2 linked regions of the Methylomonas sp. 11b genome follow. The protein of the gene in region 1 interacts with the protein of each later gene in a pairwise test. Links are inferred from orthologs where the notes say so. Each region holds a gene or a part of one and is shown on either strand. Other genes may lie near its edges.

Evidence for each region.
Region 2: the proteins of recR (region 1) and recO interact in binary tests that used the Escherichia coli proteins (3 or more experiments, as listed by UniProt). The link is inferred for Methylomonas sp. 11b from one-to-one orthologs.

Annotation. Positions count from the first base shown.
Region 1 is NZ_KI911557.1:3,745,005-3,753,218, forward strand. Bases 5,480-8,214 are described here. They hold recR (recombination mediator RecR), read left to right. Parts: upstream 5,480-6,416; coding sequence 6,417-7,013; downstream 7,014-8,214. Other genes in these bases: dnaX (DNA polymerase III subunit gamma/tau), read left to right, coding at 5,480-6,073; METH11B_RS0117985 (YbaB/EbfC family nucleoid-associated protein), read left to right, coding at 6,091-6,414; METH11B_RS0117995 (histidine triad nucleotide-binding protein), read left to right, coding at 7,022-7,360; METH11B_RS0118000 (polysaccharide deacetylase family protein), read right to left, coding at 7,424-8,214. Outside these bases: METH11B_RS0117960 (Rne/Rng family ribonuclease), read right to left, coding at 1-1,229; 23S rRNA pseudouridine(955/2504/2580) synthase RluC, read left to right, coding at 1,648-2,607; METH11B_RS0117970 (HAD-IA family hydrolase), read left to right, coding at 2,591-3,238; signal peptide peptidase SppA, read left to right, coding at 3,246-4,229; more of dnaX, read left to right, coding at 4,475-5,479. UniProt on the Escherichia coli protein: May play a role in DNA repair. It seems to be involved in an RecBC-independent recombinational process of DNA repair. It may act with RecF and RecO.
Region 2 is NZ_KI911557.1:4,591,819-4,600,297, forward strand. The notes cover bases 2,605-5,604. They hold recO (DNA repair protein RecO), read left to right. Parts: upstream 2,605-3,753; coding sequence 3,754-4,455; downstream 4,456-5,604. Other genes in these bases: rnc (ribonuclease III), read left to right, coding at 2,605-2,867; era (GTPase Era), read left to right, coding at 2,864-3,754; pdxJ (pyridoxine 5'-phosphate synthase), read left to right, coding at 4,529-5,272; METH11B_RS0122140 (PP2C family protein-serine/threonine phosphatase), read left to right, coding at 5,277-5,604. Also shown: lepA (translation elongation factor 4), read left to right, coding at 1-923; lepB (signal peptidase I), read left to right, coding at 936-1,712; METH11B_RS0122115 (DUF4845 domain-containing protein), read left to right, coding at 1,810-2,187; more of rnc, read left to right, coding at 2,184-2,604; more of METH11B_RS0122140, read left to right, coding at 5,605-6,020; METH11B_RS0122145 (sigma-54 interaction domain-containing protein), read right to left, coding at 6,075-7,028; METH11B_RS0122150 (sulfite exporter TauE/SafE family protein), read right to left, coding at 7,040-7,765; METH11B_RS0122155 (diguanylate cyclase domain-containing protein), read right to left, coding at 7,855-8,479. UniProt on the Escherichia coli protein: Involved in DNA repair and RecF pathway recombination.

The sequences.
Region 1 (8,214 bases):
ATGGTGCCTTGGCCCTTGCAGCGAGGGCAAGTCAGTTGCGTCGAATCGCCCAGTGAGGGACGCAGACGCTGTCTGGACATTTCCATCAAGCCGAACCGCGAGATGCGACCGGTCTGGATGCGGGCACGGTCGATTTTCAGGGCATCGCGCAAGCGGTTTTCCACTTCGCGTTGGTTTTTGTTCGACATCATGTCGATGAAATCGATGACGAACAAGCCACCCAAGTCGCGCAAACGCAGTTGGCGGGCGATTTCGTCGGCCGCTTCCAGGTTGGTGTTCAGCGCGGTTTCTTCGATGTCGCTGCCTTTGGTGGCGCGCGCCGAGTTGATGTCGACCGAAGTCAATGCTTCGGTATGATCGATGACTATCGAGCCGCCGGAAGGCAGAGACACTTCGCGGCGATAGGCCATTTCGATTTGGGTTTCGATTTGATAGCGGCTGAACAAGGGCACGCTGTCCTGATAGAGTTTGGCCTTGTGCAGATTGTGCGGCATCACCTGTTTCAGGAAGTTATGCACCAGCTTAAAGGCGCCTTCCTGGTCGATCAGGATTTCGTCGATGTCGCCGCGCAAGTGATCACGCAGGGCGCGAATGATCACGTTGCTTTCCTGGAATATCAGGAAGGGCGCCGTTTGTTCGCTGCTGGAACGGTCGATGGCTTCCCAGAGTTGCAGCAGGTAGTTCAAATCCCACTGTAGCTCTTCGACGTTTTTGTCGGAGCCAGCGGTGCGGATGATCAAGCCCATGCTGTCCGGAATTTCCAAAGCAGCCATGGTTTCGCGCAATTCGCTACGGTTGTCGCCTTCGATGCGGCGGGAAATCCCACCGGCTTTCGGATTGTTCGGCATCAGCACCAAGTAGGTGCCGGCCAGACTGATGTAAGTCGTTAGCGCCGCGCCTTTGTTGCCGCGTTCTTCTTTTTCGATCTGAACGACGATTTCCTGGCCTTCGCGAATATTGGACTTGGAGGATTTACCTTCTTCGTTATCGCCTGTTCTATATTCAGGAGCGATTTCCTTGAACGGCAGGAAACCGTGTTTTTCGGCGCCGTAATTAACGAAGGCGGCTTCTAGGCTGGGTTCTACCCGAGTGATGATACCTTTATAAATGTTAGATTTTTTTTGTTCTTTTGAAGGAACTTCGATGTCGAAATCATAGAGTTTCTGACCATCTACCAATGCCACCCGCAGCTCTTCGGGCTGCGTGGCGTTGATAAGCATTCTTTTCATTAAATTATCCTTATTGTAATTTGTATCCTACTTAGAGCTTAAACAGGTTTGGTTGTCGCGGATAAAGGCGGCGTGTTTCCCAATATGTACTTAAGTGAGCGGCCAGACTGACGGAAAACTGCAATTAGTTGTAGTAATTGTCGCAGCGGGTTATCGGCATTGCCGAGGGTGGCGCTTGAAAAGTGGGAGGTCTGTTATACCGAACTCTATTCTAAGGATGCAGCTCGCTCATCATGGGTTGAGCGATAAAACCCGAAAAAATTCTTTTAGGTCAGCGCGAAGACACAACGCTGAAACCCCGGTCTTTAAATTTTTATAGCTAAAGTCTATCCAAAGATAAACTAGCCTAATATAGCAATGTTTATTGACAGCAGCAATTTTAAACATGGCTGGCGGATATGTTGTTATTATTTGCTGCATGAATACCGCAGAAAATCAGACCAATCCGCAAGTACAATGGCTAGAGATTACCGAGGCAAACAGCGAACAAAGGCTCGATAATTTTCTGATCACTTATCTCAAAGGCGTCCCCAAAACCCGTATCTATCGCATGGTTAGAAAGGGCGAAGTTCGGGTCAATAAAGGCCGTATCGACGTCAGTTACAAGTTGCAGTTGGGCGATATTGTGCGAATTCCCCCGGTCAGAGTCGCGGAAAAAAAAGACGAAATCATCGTTCAGCCCACCTTGAAGTTCAGCCTGGAAAACCACATTCTCTACGAAGACGACGGCTTTATCGTGTTGAACAAGCCAGCGGGTTTTGCGGTGCATGGCGGTAGCGGCGTCAGTTCCGGCGTGATCGAGGGGCTAAGACAGGTTCGGCCGCAACAGAAATTTTTGGAGCTGGTGCATAGGCTGGACAAGGAAACCTCCGGTTGTCTGTTGATTGCCAAGAAGCGCTCGGTATTGAAGCTATTGCATGAACTTTTTCGCGGCGATGGTATTCAGAAGACGTATCTTGCCTTGCTGGTTGGGCAGTTCCAACGCAAGAAGCAGTTAGTCGAGGTGCCCTTGTTGAAAAACGTCGCCCAAGGTGGCGAACGGATGGTGGTGGTCAGCCAAGCCGGCAAATCCGCGGAAACCTTGTTCACCCGCTTGAAGCAGTTTCAGGATGTGACCTTGGTGCATGCTGCACCCAAGACTGGCCGCACCCATCAGATTAGGGTGCATGCTGCTTGGTTGGGGCATCCGATTGTGGCCGACGACCGCTACGGCGATGACAGTACGAATAAAACCTTTAAAAAGCGCGGCTACAAACGTTTGTTTTTGCATGCCGAGCAATTGCAGTTCGCCCACCCTGTAAGCGGTGCCGTGCTGCACTTCACGGCGCCTTTACCCGAGGATTTACAAGACTTGCTGAATCATGAAAAACCGCTTTGATTTAATTATTTTCGATTGGGACGGTACTTTGATGGATTCGGTGGACTGGATCGTGCATTGCATCCAGCAAGCGGCGATGAATTGCGAATGTGCGGTGCCAGACGTGCAAGCTGTCAGGGACATTGTCGGCTTGAGCATCGAAAATGCGATGAAGCAATTGTTTCCGGATGAAGAGTCCGATATCCGTCAAAAGATCGCTGCCGATTACGCGAAAACCTTTTTTACCAAGAAAATTGGCCCTGACGACTTGTTTCCCGGTGTGCATGAGATGTTGAAGCAGTTTCGTGACCAAGGGTATCACTTGGCTGTGGCGACCGGCAAGAAAAGCACGGGTTTGCATGCGGCAATGAATGCGACAGGTGCGGCAGGTTTGTTTTCTACCACGCGCTGCGCGGACCAAACGGCTTCCAAGCCCAATCCGCTAATGCTGGATGAAATCATGGCCGAACTGGGCGTAGATAAACAGCGGACCTTGATGGTCGGCGATTCGGTGCACGATTTGCAAATGGCTTTAAATGCGCAAGTCGCGTCAGTCGGCGTCACTTGCGGGGCGCATTCCGCGGCAACCTTGCAAAAGTACAATCCCTTGTTGTGTGTGAACTACCCCACCGACTTAATCGGAATCATATAGGAGACAAATGGTGGAGAATAATTACGATCTTCCCGAAGATAATGCTGAAAACAGCCCCGGTTGGGAAAAGTCGGTGCTGGAAAAATTGGCGTTCGCGGCGATCGATGAGCAAAAAGCCGCGCGGCGCTGGGGAATATTCTTTAAGCTGCTGACCTTTGCTTATTTGACTGTCGCGTTGGGTATAGCGGTGTATCCAAAATTTAAGGAGGGCATCGATTCCGGTACGGGCGAGCATGTGGCTATCGTCGATGTGTTGGGGCAGATTGTAGAAGGTGAGGCCGCCGGCGCCGATACGGTGATTGAGGGCTTGCGCGATGCAGCCAAGGATAAAAATACCAAGGGTATCATCCTCAATATCAATTCGCCCGGCGGCAGTCCGGTACAATCGGCATACATTTACGATGAAATCAGGCGCTTGAAAGTCGAACATCCGCAATTGCCGATTTATTCGGTAGTGGGCGATATGTGCGCATCCGGCGGTTATTATGTTGCTTCGGCTACCGACAAGATATTCGTGAATCAGGCCAGTATCATCGGCTCTATCGGCGTAATCATGAATGGCTTCGGTTTTACCGATGTGTTGGACAAACTGGGCGTGGAGCGGCGCTTGTTGACCGCCGGCGCGCACAAAGCCATGCTCGATCCGTTCTCGCCGGTCAATCAGCAAGAAAGCAAGCATATGCAGTCATTGCTGGATCAAGTACACCAACAATTCATCGGTGCGGTGCGGGAAGGACGCGGCAAACGTTTGAAGGAAGTCGAAGCGCCGGAGATGTTCTCCGGGCTGATTTGGACCGGTACGGAAGGCGTCAGGCTGGGGTTGGCGGACGATTTCGGCAGCGTTGATAGTGTCGCGCGCGACCAGTTCGGCACCGAGGAAAAAGTAAACTTTACCCCGCAGGAGCGCTTGATCGACCGCTTGGCCGGCAAGTTCGGCGCCTCGTTCGGTCATGCCATTGCCAGCAGTTTGCCTATTCCGGCAATACAGTAGCCGAGGGGCGTTGTCGGAGTTATTTACTTAATTTTGGCAAGACAGTTGCTTATCTGTTGGCTTTTATGGATAATGCGCAACTCTTCAGCGTCTTGCTGATGTTTTATGGTTACTGTGTCGGTCCTCTCGCAACGATACGCTGTAAACCCCGCCAGGTCCGGAAGGAAGCAACGGTAGCAGCGGACTCGTGTGCCGGGATGTGGCTGGCGCAGTAGCCGCCCAACTCTTGCCTTTCCGCGTTGCTAATGGCTTATCAGGTTCTTGCCAGAAAATGGCGTCCCAGCAACTTCACCCAGCTTGTCGGTCAGGAGCATGTCAGCCAATCGCTAATGCACGCCTTGCAACATGATAGATTGCATCATGCCTATCTGTTCACCGGCACGCGCGGCGTTGGCAAAACCACGGTGGCGCGGATTCTCGCCAAAGCCATCAACTGCGAAAATCTGAAAGATTTTAATCCCTGCGGCGAATGCCAGGTGTGCCGGGATTTCGAACAGGGCCGGTTTATGGACTTGATCGAAGTCGATGCCGCCTCCCGCACCAAAGTCGAAGATACCCGCGATCTGCTCGACAACGCTCAGTACGCCCCCAATCAAGGTCGCTACAAAGTCTATTTGATCGACGAAGTGCACATGCTGTCCGGGCATAGCTTTAACGCCCTGTTAAAGACCCTGGAAGAGCCGCCGCCGCACGTCAAGTTTCTGCTGGCTACTACCGATCCGCATAAAATTCCGGTCACGGTATTGTCGCGCTGCTTGCAATTCAATTTGAAGCGGCTGTTGCCGGAGCAAATCGATGCGCAGATGCAGTTTATTTTGGGCCAGGAGCAAATCGCTTTCGAGCCTGCTGCGCTAAAAATGTTGGGCCGAGCCGCCGACGGCAGCTTGCGAGATGGCTTGAGTCTGCTGGATCAGGCTATCGTTTACGGTAGCGGCAGCGTCGCCACGGAAGCGGTGATCGGCATGCTCGGTACCGTCGCGCAGCAACCCATCGACGATATTTTGCAAGCGCTGGCTGCTGGTGATGCGCGGAGGTTACTGGCAAAAATTGCCGATGTGGCGGAATTGACGCCCGATTTTGCAGATATTTTGCAACAGATGCTGCGAGTGTTGCATCGGGTAGCGCTGTTACAGCAAATGCCGGATTTCGTCGATCAGGAATTCGATAAACAGTTACTGGATACGCTGGCCCAGAGCTTATTGCCGGAAGATGTGCAACTGTATTATCAGATTTGTTTGATCGGCCAACGCGATCTGCCGCTGGCGCCCGATCCGCGCAGCGGGTTTGAAATGGTGATGTTGCGGATGCTGACTTTTCGGCCGCAAGCCGCAGAAGCGCAAGCGCTTGAGCCCATCAAACCGGTTGTCGTTAAACCGAATGCTAGTGTATCGGCGCCGGCTGCGGCGGTGGCGACCGAGGCCAGGCATATCGACGAGCCGCGTCCTACATCGGTCTCGCAAACTACCAATCCGGGCAATTGGACCGAGATTATCGCTGCGTTGAATATCAGCGGCCGTACCCGCGAACTTGCGAATAATTGCGTGTTGGACGGTATAGACGACAGCAGTTGTCGCTTGCTGCTCGATCCGAGCTTCCAGCAGATCGGTACTAAAGCCGAGGACAATCTAAGGGTAGCGTTGCAAAATTATTACGGTAAACCCTTAAAACTGGTCATAAGCAAGCAAGCAGAGCAGCAAATGACGCCTGCGCTGGAAATTCAAAAAGCCCGCGAAGATCGGCAGCAAGCGGCGGTGGATAGCATTAACACCGATGAAAATGTACAGGCTTTGAAAGACACCTTTGGCGCCAGAATCATGCCTGGTAGTATCGAACCGCTGAATTAAATATTGGAGAGACGATGATGAAAAATGCGCTAGCGGGCATCATGCAACAAGCCCAAAAAATGCAGGACAACTTAAAAAAAGCCCAGGAAGAACTGGGGGCGATGGAAGTACACGGCGAATCCGGCGGCGGCTTGGTGACGATTGTGATGACCGGCAAACGCGAGGTGCGTAAGGTCAGTATCGATCCATCCCTGGTCGGCGACGACAAGGATATGCTGGAAGACTTGGTGGCGGCGGCGATCAACGACGCCGTGCATAAAGTCGGCAAAATGAAAAAAGAAAAAATGGCCGACGTCACAGCCGGCATCCCGATTCCGCCCGGTTTCCAAATGCCGTTCTAAACATGCAAAACCAGGGTTTGCTGAAAGAGTTGATCCAAAGCCTGTGCTGCCTGCCCGGCGTCGGGCCGAAATCGGCGCAACGCATGGCTTTTCATCTGTTGCAGCGCAACCGCGACGGCGGCATGCAGCTAAGCAAAATGCTTGCGAAAGCCATCGCCGAAGTCGGCCACTGCCGCGAGTGTCGGACCTTGACCGAAGCGGAATTGTGCGAGGTCTGCGCCAACCCGTTACGCGATTCGGAAACCTTGTGTGTAGTCGAAAGTCCGGCCGATGTATGGGTGATCGATCAAGCTACCACCTTCAAAGGCAAATACTTTGTGCTGCATGGCCGCTTGTCGCCGTTGGATGGCATCGGTCCCGATCAGCTTGGTGTTGAGTTACTCGAGCAGCGCATGGCATCCGGGCAAATCAAGGAAATCATTCTGGCCACTAATTCCACCGTGGAAGGCCAGGCCACCGCGCATTTCATCGGCGAAGTCGCGGCCAAATTCAATATCCGCGCTACGCGCATCGCGCACGGTGTACCGATGGGCGGTGAGCTGGAATTTATCGACAGCGGTACCTTGGCACATGCCTTCAACGGCCGCCGGGAATTTTAGGAGGAAACATGAGCGATTGTTTGTTTTGCAAGATGGCCAGCGGCGAAATCAAGCCGGATGTGGTTTACGAAGATGAGCAACTATTGGCGTTCCGAGATATTCATCCGCAGGCGCCCTTGCATGTGCTGGTCATTCCGAAGCGACATGTCGCCAATTTAAACGATCTCGATGATGCCTTGCTAGGCGGGCGAATGCTGCAAACCGCCGCTAAAATTGCGGGGCAGTTTGGCTATGCGGAAAGCGGTTACCGGACAATATTCAACTGCAACGGCGATGGCGGACAGACCGTGCATCACTTACATCTGCATCTGCTGGCGGGCAGACAGATGCATTGGCCTCCGGGTTAAATCAAATAAAAAAAGCCGCGAAATTCGCGGCTTTTTTATGCATTTTGGTAACCGCCGGGCGGATCAATGCTGTTCCAGCCAGTCCTTTATCTCTAGCGGGGTCATGGAGGTTCCGCCCAGTTCGCGCATAAAAAAGTCGAAGTAGCGACGGCATTTTTCCAAAAACCGTTCAAGATCCGCGTCGCTGTTCACGTAAGGCGTACCGCCAGGCATCACCGAGGGTGAGTGAAAGCTGAACACAAAGATTCGCACGCCATCGTCCAGCAAGGAATTGGTTAAGCGGCGCATTTCCGGTTCACTGTAATCCTCCGGCGATAGCCTAATCCGTTCCAATAGCCGGAGCCTTGCGACAGCGCCCGATATTTTGGACTTGCGCAGCCAAGGATGCATCAATCGGCGGTAAAGGGGCGTGCCGCCTGCTCGTAAGCTTCCTACATAACCGCCGGAGCCCGGTAAGCTGAGCAGGCGGCGCTGGCTGCCAAACCAAAACGGGTCACTGGTGTAGCTAGAGTAGTCCGGACCGCCGTCAGCGCTGTAATCGATTGAAGCGGCAACGCTGATATCGACTTCATAGCCCAGATCCTCGAGAATCTCACCGGTATTGGGGCCGAAGCCGTAACGGCCGGCAAGATAAGTTAAGGGCGAGGTGCCGAACGAGGTCTTGATTTGCTCAGTGAGTAGCCGGAGTTTTTCATGCTCCAACGCGCGCGGTAAATTGCCGGGATAGGAATTGCGCGCATTCAGTTCTTCATCGTACGGTGGCGACACCCAGGGATGCAAATGCGCACCGATCAGTGCTCGGCCCGAATCGGCGTAGGCTTTAAGCGGACCGAAGGCTGCTTCTTGCGAGGCAA
Region 2 (8,479 bases), 840 kb from region 1 along the record:
TTCAGCCCCGAGTGTTCGCCGGTTTGTATCCGGTCAGTTCCGACGACTTTGGTGCGATGCGCGAAGCATTGGACAAATTGCGCTTGAACGATTCGGCATTGAATTACGAGCCGGAAACTTCGCAAGCCTTGGGCTTTGGATTTCGTTGCGGCTTCCTGGGCATGCTGCATATGGAAATCGTCCAGGAGCGACTGGAGCGCGAATACAACATCGACCTAATTACCACCGCGCCTACCGTGGTTTACGAAGTAGAAACTCATGGCGGCGAAATAGTGATGGTCGACAACCCGGCTAAACTGCCTGACGTTGGCACCATCGTCGAGATTCGCGAGCCTATCATTCTGGCGAATATTCTGGTGCCGCAAGCCTACTTGGGCAACGTGATCAATCTGTGTATCGAAAAACGCGGCATTCAGAAAAACATGCAGTATGCCGGTAGCCAGGTGTCGCTGAGCTACGAGTTACCGATGAGCGAAGTGGTGCTGGACTTCTTTGATCGTTTGAAGTCGGTCAGTCGTGGTTATGCGTCTTTCGATTACGAATTTTTGCGCTTCGAGCCTGCCCCGCTCGTTAAGCTGGACGTCTTGATCAACGGTGACAAAGTCGACGCCTTGTCTATTATCGTTCATCGCGACTTGAGCCAGAATCGCGGCCGCGATTTGGTCGAAAAGATGAAAGATCTGATTCCGCGGCAGATGTACGAAGTGGCGATTCAGGCGGCTATCGGCGCAAAAGTCATTGCACGCTCTACGGTAAAAGCCATGCGCAAAAATGTCACAGCCAAATGTTATGGTGGCGACATTACCCGTAAGAAAAAACTGCTGGAAAAACAGAAAGCCGGTAAAAAACGGATGAAGCAGGTGGGTAGTATCGAGATTCCACAGGAAGCCTTCCTGGCGGTGTTGCAGGTCAACAAAGAGTAATAACGATCAATTATGGATTACGATTTTTCATTTTTTCTGGTGGTAGCCAGTTTTGTCACCGGCGTTGTCTGGGGTGGGTATAGCTTATATCTAAAGCGGGCCAATCTGCCTTATCCTACTGAGAACGAGCCGCTATTGGTCGAATATGCCCGTTCGTTTTTCCCGGTGGTATTGATCGTATTGTTGCTGCGCTCGTTTCTGTTCGAACCGTTCCGGATTCCGTCGGGATCGATGATGCCGACATTGCTGGTAGGTGATTTTATTTTAGTGAATAAGTTCAGTTACGGGGTGCGCTTACCGGTTCTGAACACCAAGGTTATCGAAGTTGGCGAACCGAAGCGGGGCGATATCGTGGTGTTCAGGTTTCCGAAACAACCGGAAGTCGATTACATCAAACGGGTGATTGGTTTGCCGGGGGACCGCATCGCTTACTTTGACAAAAAGCTTCACGTTAACGGCGTTCCTGCCAAGCAAGTGTCGCTGGGGCGCTATCAGGGCGTTGGGCAGGGCAGCAATATGACCGGTGCCGAGCGTCTGGAAGAGGATTTGCTGGGGATTGAACACTCCATCCTGGTGAGTCGCGGAGCCTCGTCTGTTGAGGATGTGTTCGTGGTCCCGCAGGGCCAGTATTTCGTCATGGGCGACAACCGCGATAACAGCAACGACAGTCGTTATTGGGGCACGGTACCTGAAGCCAATCTGGTGGGTAGAGCCTTTTTTATCTGGATGAATTGGGACTGGCAAAATAACGGTATTGCTTTCGACCGGCTAGGCACAGTGCTGCGTTGAGCGGTTTACTGAGCGGCAATCCGAAAAGACAATGCTTATTGCGGTGGATTCTCGATAGCCGCTGGTTTATTTCTAATTTTTCTCGGGGGGTAGTGTTATGCCGTCATCATTAAAAAAACAACGCGGTTTAACCTTTCTGTCTATTGCCTTTATCTTGGCGCTAATCGGTTTCTTTACCCTATTGATTCTAAAAATTGCGCCGATTTACATCAATCACAGCCGGGTGGTAAACGCCTTGAAAGCCGTGGAAAATACCACCGATATAGTGACTAAAACCAAGGGTGATATAAAAAGTAGCTTGGAAAAACGCTTTGATATGAATTATGTAGAGCACGTGACCAATGACAATATCAAAATTGTCGCGCAACCCGGCTATGTGCGGGTTGACATCGACTACGAACGCGTAGAGCCCATCATGGGTAATTTGAGTGTGTTGGTTGAATTCCATGAGGAATTCGAAGCTGGCAACAGGTGATTAAAAAACCGGAAATTCTTGCCGGTAAGTTGGGTTTGACGTTTAACGATCCCAGCTTATTTACGATGGCGTTGACTCATCGCAGCATGGGTGCCAGAAACAACGAGCGTCTCGAATATTTGGGTGATTCTGTTTTGGGCTTCGTAATCGCCCAAAAATTATACGAACTGTTCCCCGATGCGGGCGAGGGTGCCTTAAGCCGGCTACGAGCCAGTTTGGTCAACCAAAATTCGCTGGCGGAAGTGGCTCGACAGCACAATATCGGTGATTATCTGATCCTCGGTTCCGGCGAATTGAAAAGCGGCGGCTTTCGTAGAGACTCGATTCTGTCGGATGCATTGGAAGCCATCATGGGGGCCTTACTGAAAGATCAAGGGGTTGAGGCCTGTCAAAATTGGATATTGCGATTATTCGATGACAAGCTGGCTGCGCTGAAAGTGGACGATTGGACCAAAGACCCGAAAACCCGTTTACAGGAATTGATGCAAGCCAGCCGCAAACCCTTGCCGATTTACGAATTGGTCAGTATGTCCGGTGCGGATCACGCGCAAACCTTTGAAGTGAAATGCACTATCGCATTGACACCGGAAACGCGCAATGGCGTCGGTATTTCCAGAAAGAAGGCCGAGCAGGCTGCTGCCGAAAATATGTTAAATTTTTTACAATCCAGGGATAAATGAACTGCGGATATGTTGCTTTAATCGGTAGGCCCAATGTCGGCAAATCGACCTTGATGAATCACTTGCTGGGTCAGAAACTCAGTATCACCTCAAGAAAACCGCAAACCACCCGGCATCGAATTCTGGGTATTAAGACGACAGCCGCCGGGCAGGCCATCTTTATGGACACACCGGGCATGCACAGCGACGAAAAAAAGGTATTGAACCGTTATCTGAATAAGACTGCGGATAGTACCTTGTTGGGGGTTGATGTGGTAATTTGGCTGTTGGACGGCTTGTATTGGCACGAGTACGACGAGAAAATTTTCCAGAAACTCGAGCGGGCTGGATTGCCGGTTATTTTGGCTATCAACAAAGTGGATAAAATCAAGGATAAGGATGCGGTGCTGAAATTCTTCGCCGAGGCTCAGCAAAAATACCCGTTTCAGCACATTGTGCCGGTTTCGGCACTGAAAAATACCAATCTCGAGCTGCTGGAACAGCACATCATGGCCTTGTTGCCCGAGGCCGAGCCGATTTATCCGGAAGATCAAATCACCGACAGGCCGGAGCGCTTTTTTGCCGCCGAAATTATTCGCGAAAAACTGACCCGGCGTTTGGGTGACGAATTACCTTACGCGCTGACCGTGGAAATTGAACGTTACGAGGAGTTTCCGGAGCTTTGCAAAATATACGCAGCAATTTTGGTAGAGCGGGATAGCCAAAAAAGCATCGTCATTGGTAAGCAAGGCGAAATGCTGAAAAAAGTCGGTAGCGAGGCGCGGGTTGATATCGAAAAATTGATCGGCCAAAAAGTCTATCTGGAACTGTGGGTCAAAGTGAAAAAGGGTTGGTCGGATAACGAGCGAGCCTTACTGAGTCTGGGTTTCAGCGATTTTGGTAATTAATGAATGGTTCGGCCGTTTATTTACAGCCGGCGTTTGTGCTCCAGCATCGGCCATACCGGGAAACCAGCGTATTGTTAGATGTTTTTACCCGGGATTTTGGCGTGATGTCCATGCTCGCCAAGGGTGTGCGTAAGGAAAAGTCGAAAATAGCCGGCTTGTTGTTGCCTTTCAGTGCCTTGCGGCTGTCTTTTGTCGATAAAAACGAATTAAAAATTCTTTCTCAAGTTGAATATGTCGATAGCTACCCTTTAGAGCGCTTGGCGTTATATTGCGGATTTTATGTGAACGAGCTGGTGCAGATATTTGTGCACAAATACGATCCTCAACCCGAGATATTCAGTTGCTACGAGCGTTGCCTGAGTGATTTATTGCTTGGTGAGCGTATCGAGCAGACTCTGCGTTATTTTGAACTGGATTTATTGCAAGAGGCTGGCTATGCCGTTGCGATGGACTCCGAAGCTAACGGTAATCCAATAATGACAGGGCAACGCTATAATTTTTTAACGGATTTCGGCATGGTCGCGGATAACGAAGGCTTGATCGGTGGTGAAACCTTGTCAATATTGGCCGCAAGGGCGCCGCTGGAAGGTCGCGCTTTGCTTGAAGCCAAACTACTCTTTAGAAAAATGCTGGATGGGCATTTGCAAGGCAGACAGCTGAAAAGCCGGGATGTACTGGCAAAAATCATTAAGTATTTGTAGGCAAAAGACGAAACTCAGGACGGGTTTACCGTCTTTCATCCATCTTACTCATCCGCTTGCGGACTTATATTCAATGGAAAAGCAAATCATCTTATTAGGCGTCAACATCGACCATGTTGCGACCTTGCGCCAGGCTAGAGGTACCCGTTATCCCGAGCCGGTGCAGGCTGCGCTGATCGCCGAGCAAGCCGGTGCCGACGGCATTACCGCGCATTTGCGCGAAGACAGACGGCATATTCAGGATAGAGATATTTATTTGTTAAAGGATATGTTGCATACCCGGCTGAATCTGGAAATGGCCGTGACCGATGCTATGTTGGCGTTGGCGGTTAAGGTCGAACCGCAAGCTTGTTGTTTGGTACCGGAGCGCCGAGAGGAGTTAACGACCGAGGGTGGTCTGGATGTGGCGGGTGCCGGGGATAGGATGCGTTCTGCCTGCCAACAATTGGCGGATGCGAATATAGAAGTCTCCTTGTTTATCGATCCGGATTGTCGGCAAATCGACGCGGCTGTTGAGGCTGGCGCGCCGGTGGTGGAATTACATACCGGCCGTTATGCCGACGCTGCAAGCAAACTAGAGCGAGAGCAAGAGTTGCAACGAATCCGCACGGCTGCGGCTTATGCGCACCAAGCAGGATTGCAAGTCAATGCCGGTCACGGCTTGAATATCGCCAATGTGGAAGCTATTTGCCGGATCGAGCAGATTGTCGAGCTAAATATTGGTCATTCCTTGATTGCGCAAGCTTTGTTTTCCGGCTTGGATTACGCGGTTAGGGATATGAAGCGCGTCATGCGGGAGTCGCGTTTACACGGTTGATTGCATGCAGAAAGAACTCGAATTTTATCAATTAACCTCGATAGGCAATCGCGAGGTCAATCAGGATTGCATGGCGCACCGGGTGTGCGCTGATTACGCACTATTTGTCGTCGCTGACGGATTAGGTGGACATTACTCCGGCGAAAAAGCTTCACAATTTTTTTGCCGTAGCTTGATTGCCCTAGCGGAAAAATATCATGCCCATATAGCCTCAGTGAAGGCAGAGACGGTGATGGCTGCTTGGGTCGCGGAAGCTGTCAGGAATATGAGTGAACTATTTGCCGACGATCCGTTTGCAAGCGATGCCCACACCACCTGCGCAATTCTGTATATGGACCAGGAGCGAGCGATAGTGGCGCATTGCGGAGACTCGCGAGTTTATCGTATCAATTCCGAACAAGTCCTATGGCGGACAAAGGATCATTCTGTGCCCCAACAACTGTTTAACGAGGGCAAAATAAGCGAATGGGAAATGGGGGTTCATCCCGATCAGCATAAGCTGACCCGTAGTATAAATGTGTTGAGTGCGCCTGCGGTTGATATTGTCAGTTTCCCACCTATGAAATGCGGCGAAACCTTTCTGCTCTGTAGCGACGGTTTCTGGGAGTTTGTAAAGGAGCAGGAGTTGTTGGCGCTATCGCAAGAGGGTAGTGGAAAGCCGGAGTTGCAGAAGATGGCAAAAATGGCGGTGTTACGCGCCCAAGGTAAAAGCGATAATGTTACCGTGCAGTGGATAAGACGGCGTTAGCTGTTTAGTAGGAGGGCAGGGGCTGAACCAACGCAGCCCCGGTAAACCAATAGCTTAGTGTGTTGCCAAGCCGTGTTTTTGAATTCGGTAAAGCAAGGTGTCTCTGGAAATACCCAATAAGCGCGCCGATTTGCTGCGATTGCCCTTGGTTCTGTTCAAAGCTTGCAGAATCATATCTGCTTCCAGTGCATCAAGTTGTAACCCCAACTCCGGCAAAGTAAAGTCTGAGCTGACTGTTATTGCGCTACGGTTGAACTCGTGGGGCAGATTTTCCGGCTCGATTACTTTGCCCGCCAACAGAATGCTTAGTCTTTCGCAAAGGTTGCGCAATTCACGAACATTGCCCGGCCATTTGTAGCTGCGCAGCGTTTTGATGGCTTGTCTGCTGAACGTAGGCGGTTCCAGGGAATGTGTGGCTGAAAAGTGCGTGAAAAAGTGTTTAGCCAGTATTTCGATATCTTCGGTGCGCTGATGCAATGCAGGCAATTCCAGAGGCACTACATTTAAGCGGAAATACAAGTCCTGACGAAACTGACCGTTTTCTATCAATTTGGTGAGGTCGGCATTGGAAGCCGCAATCACGCGCACATTCACCATATACGGCTTGGTGCCGCCAACGGGCAAGCATTCTCCCGACTCCAGAAAGCGCAAAAGTTTTGCCTGGATTCCCAAGGGTAAAGAATTGATTTCGTCCAGAAACAAAGTGCCGCCATCGGCTGCCTGAAACAGTCCTTGCTTGTCGGATACTGCGCCGGTAAAAGCACCTTTCTTATGGCCGAATATTTCTGATTCAACCAGACCTTCAGGGAGTGCTGCGCAATTTAAGGCGATGAAGGGTTTATTTGCGCGCGGGCTATCCTTTTGAATGGCCGTTGCCAGTACTTCTTTTCCCGTGCCGGTTTCGCCTTTGATCAACACGGTAACGTCGGTCGCCGCAACGATACGAGCGCTGCGAATCAATGCTTCGATTGCGGGAGATTGTCCAATAATAGGATCGAAGTTATCCACTGTAAAACCTCTCAAAACGTCATGATGTGTTCAACGCGCATCGGATAGAGCCATGGGAAGGCCGCCAATAGCGCAAAGATAATAAACAAGGCTGCAACCGCGTGTTTAAAGTGCCGGATTTTCGAAAGCCTCGCCAGTAATGAGGTCATTATACCGACACCCATCACGGCAGGTAAAGTGCCCAATCCAAATGCCAACATCGTGAGCGCGCTGTGGGTAATGCTCCCCGTGGTAACTGCTAGTGCCAATGCCGTATAAATGAGGCCGCACGGTAGCCAGCCCCACACCATACCAAACAACAAAGCTTGGGTGCGATTTTGTACCGGAATCAAGCGGCGGCCGAATGGTTCGATCAGCTTCCAGAAGCGTGCGCCCATTTTTTCTATGTAGGCAAAGTAAGGAAACCAGCCGCCGAGGTAAAGTCCGGCGCCTGCCATCACCACGGCCGAGAGCAGTTGCAAAAACCTGTGCGCCTGACCTTGAGCAAAAGGTAAAGTCAAGAAGGCCTCCAGGACGCCAACCAAGGCGCCGGCCATCGCGTAGCTGAGAACCCGGCCGATGTTGTAATTCAGTACGATGCCGAACAGACGGCGTTTATCGTTGCGAAGTTCGGGTTTCAGGCTGTAAGTTAGGGTGCCGATAATGGAGCCGCACATGCCTATGCAATGCAGGCTGCTGAATAAACCCATTACAAACGCGGCAAGATAGGAAGCATTAAAGTCGAGGTAAAGATGCATAAACAAAAAGCCGGGGTAATAAGGTATCGAGTGAATTAGCGAGGATTATAGACGCTTTCCGGAACGGTAACGACGCGCAGATATTTAAACTAACTGCCGTTGGACAAGTTATTCGCACAGATGCGATTCCGCCCTTGATGCTTGGCCTGATACAACGCGTCGTCCGCCGCTTTCAGTAAACTGGCAACGTCGTCGAACGTGTGGGCCTGCAAGGTCGCAACGCCGATGGATATAGTCACGAAATTGTTGGGGTTGCTCTGTGTGTGCCGTATTTTCAGATTCTCTATGGCTTCGCGGTACTGCTCGGCACGCATCAGGGCGCCTATGCTGTCGGTGTTGGGAAGCAGGATGGCGAACTCTTCACCGCCCAATCTGGCTACCAAGTCTTCGGGTCTGTGGGTAATTGTTTGTAAGGCGCGCGCCACCCTTTTCAGGCACTCGTCGCCCATAGGGTGGCCAAAGTAGTCGTTAAATTGTTTGAAATTGTCAATATCGGCAATTAGTAACGAGAGCGGCATGCCGGTGCGTTTGGATTGATTCCATTGGCGTTCCAACGCGGCGTCAAACGCTCTGCGGTTGGGTATCTCCGTCAGTCCGTCCAGCGAAGCCAGTTTTTCCAACAAATCGGATTTGGTTTTTAGCTGAATTTGAGTGCGTACTCTTGCTAAAACAATCGATGGCGAAAACGGTTTGGTGATGTAGTCGCTACCGCCG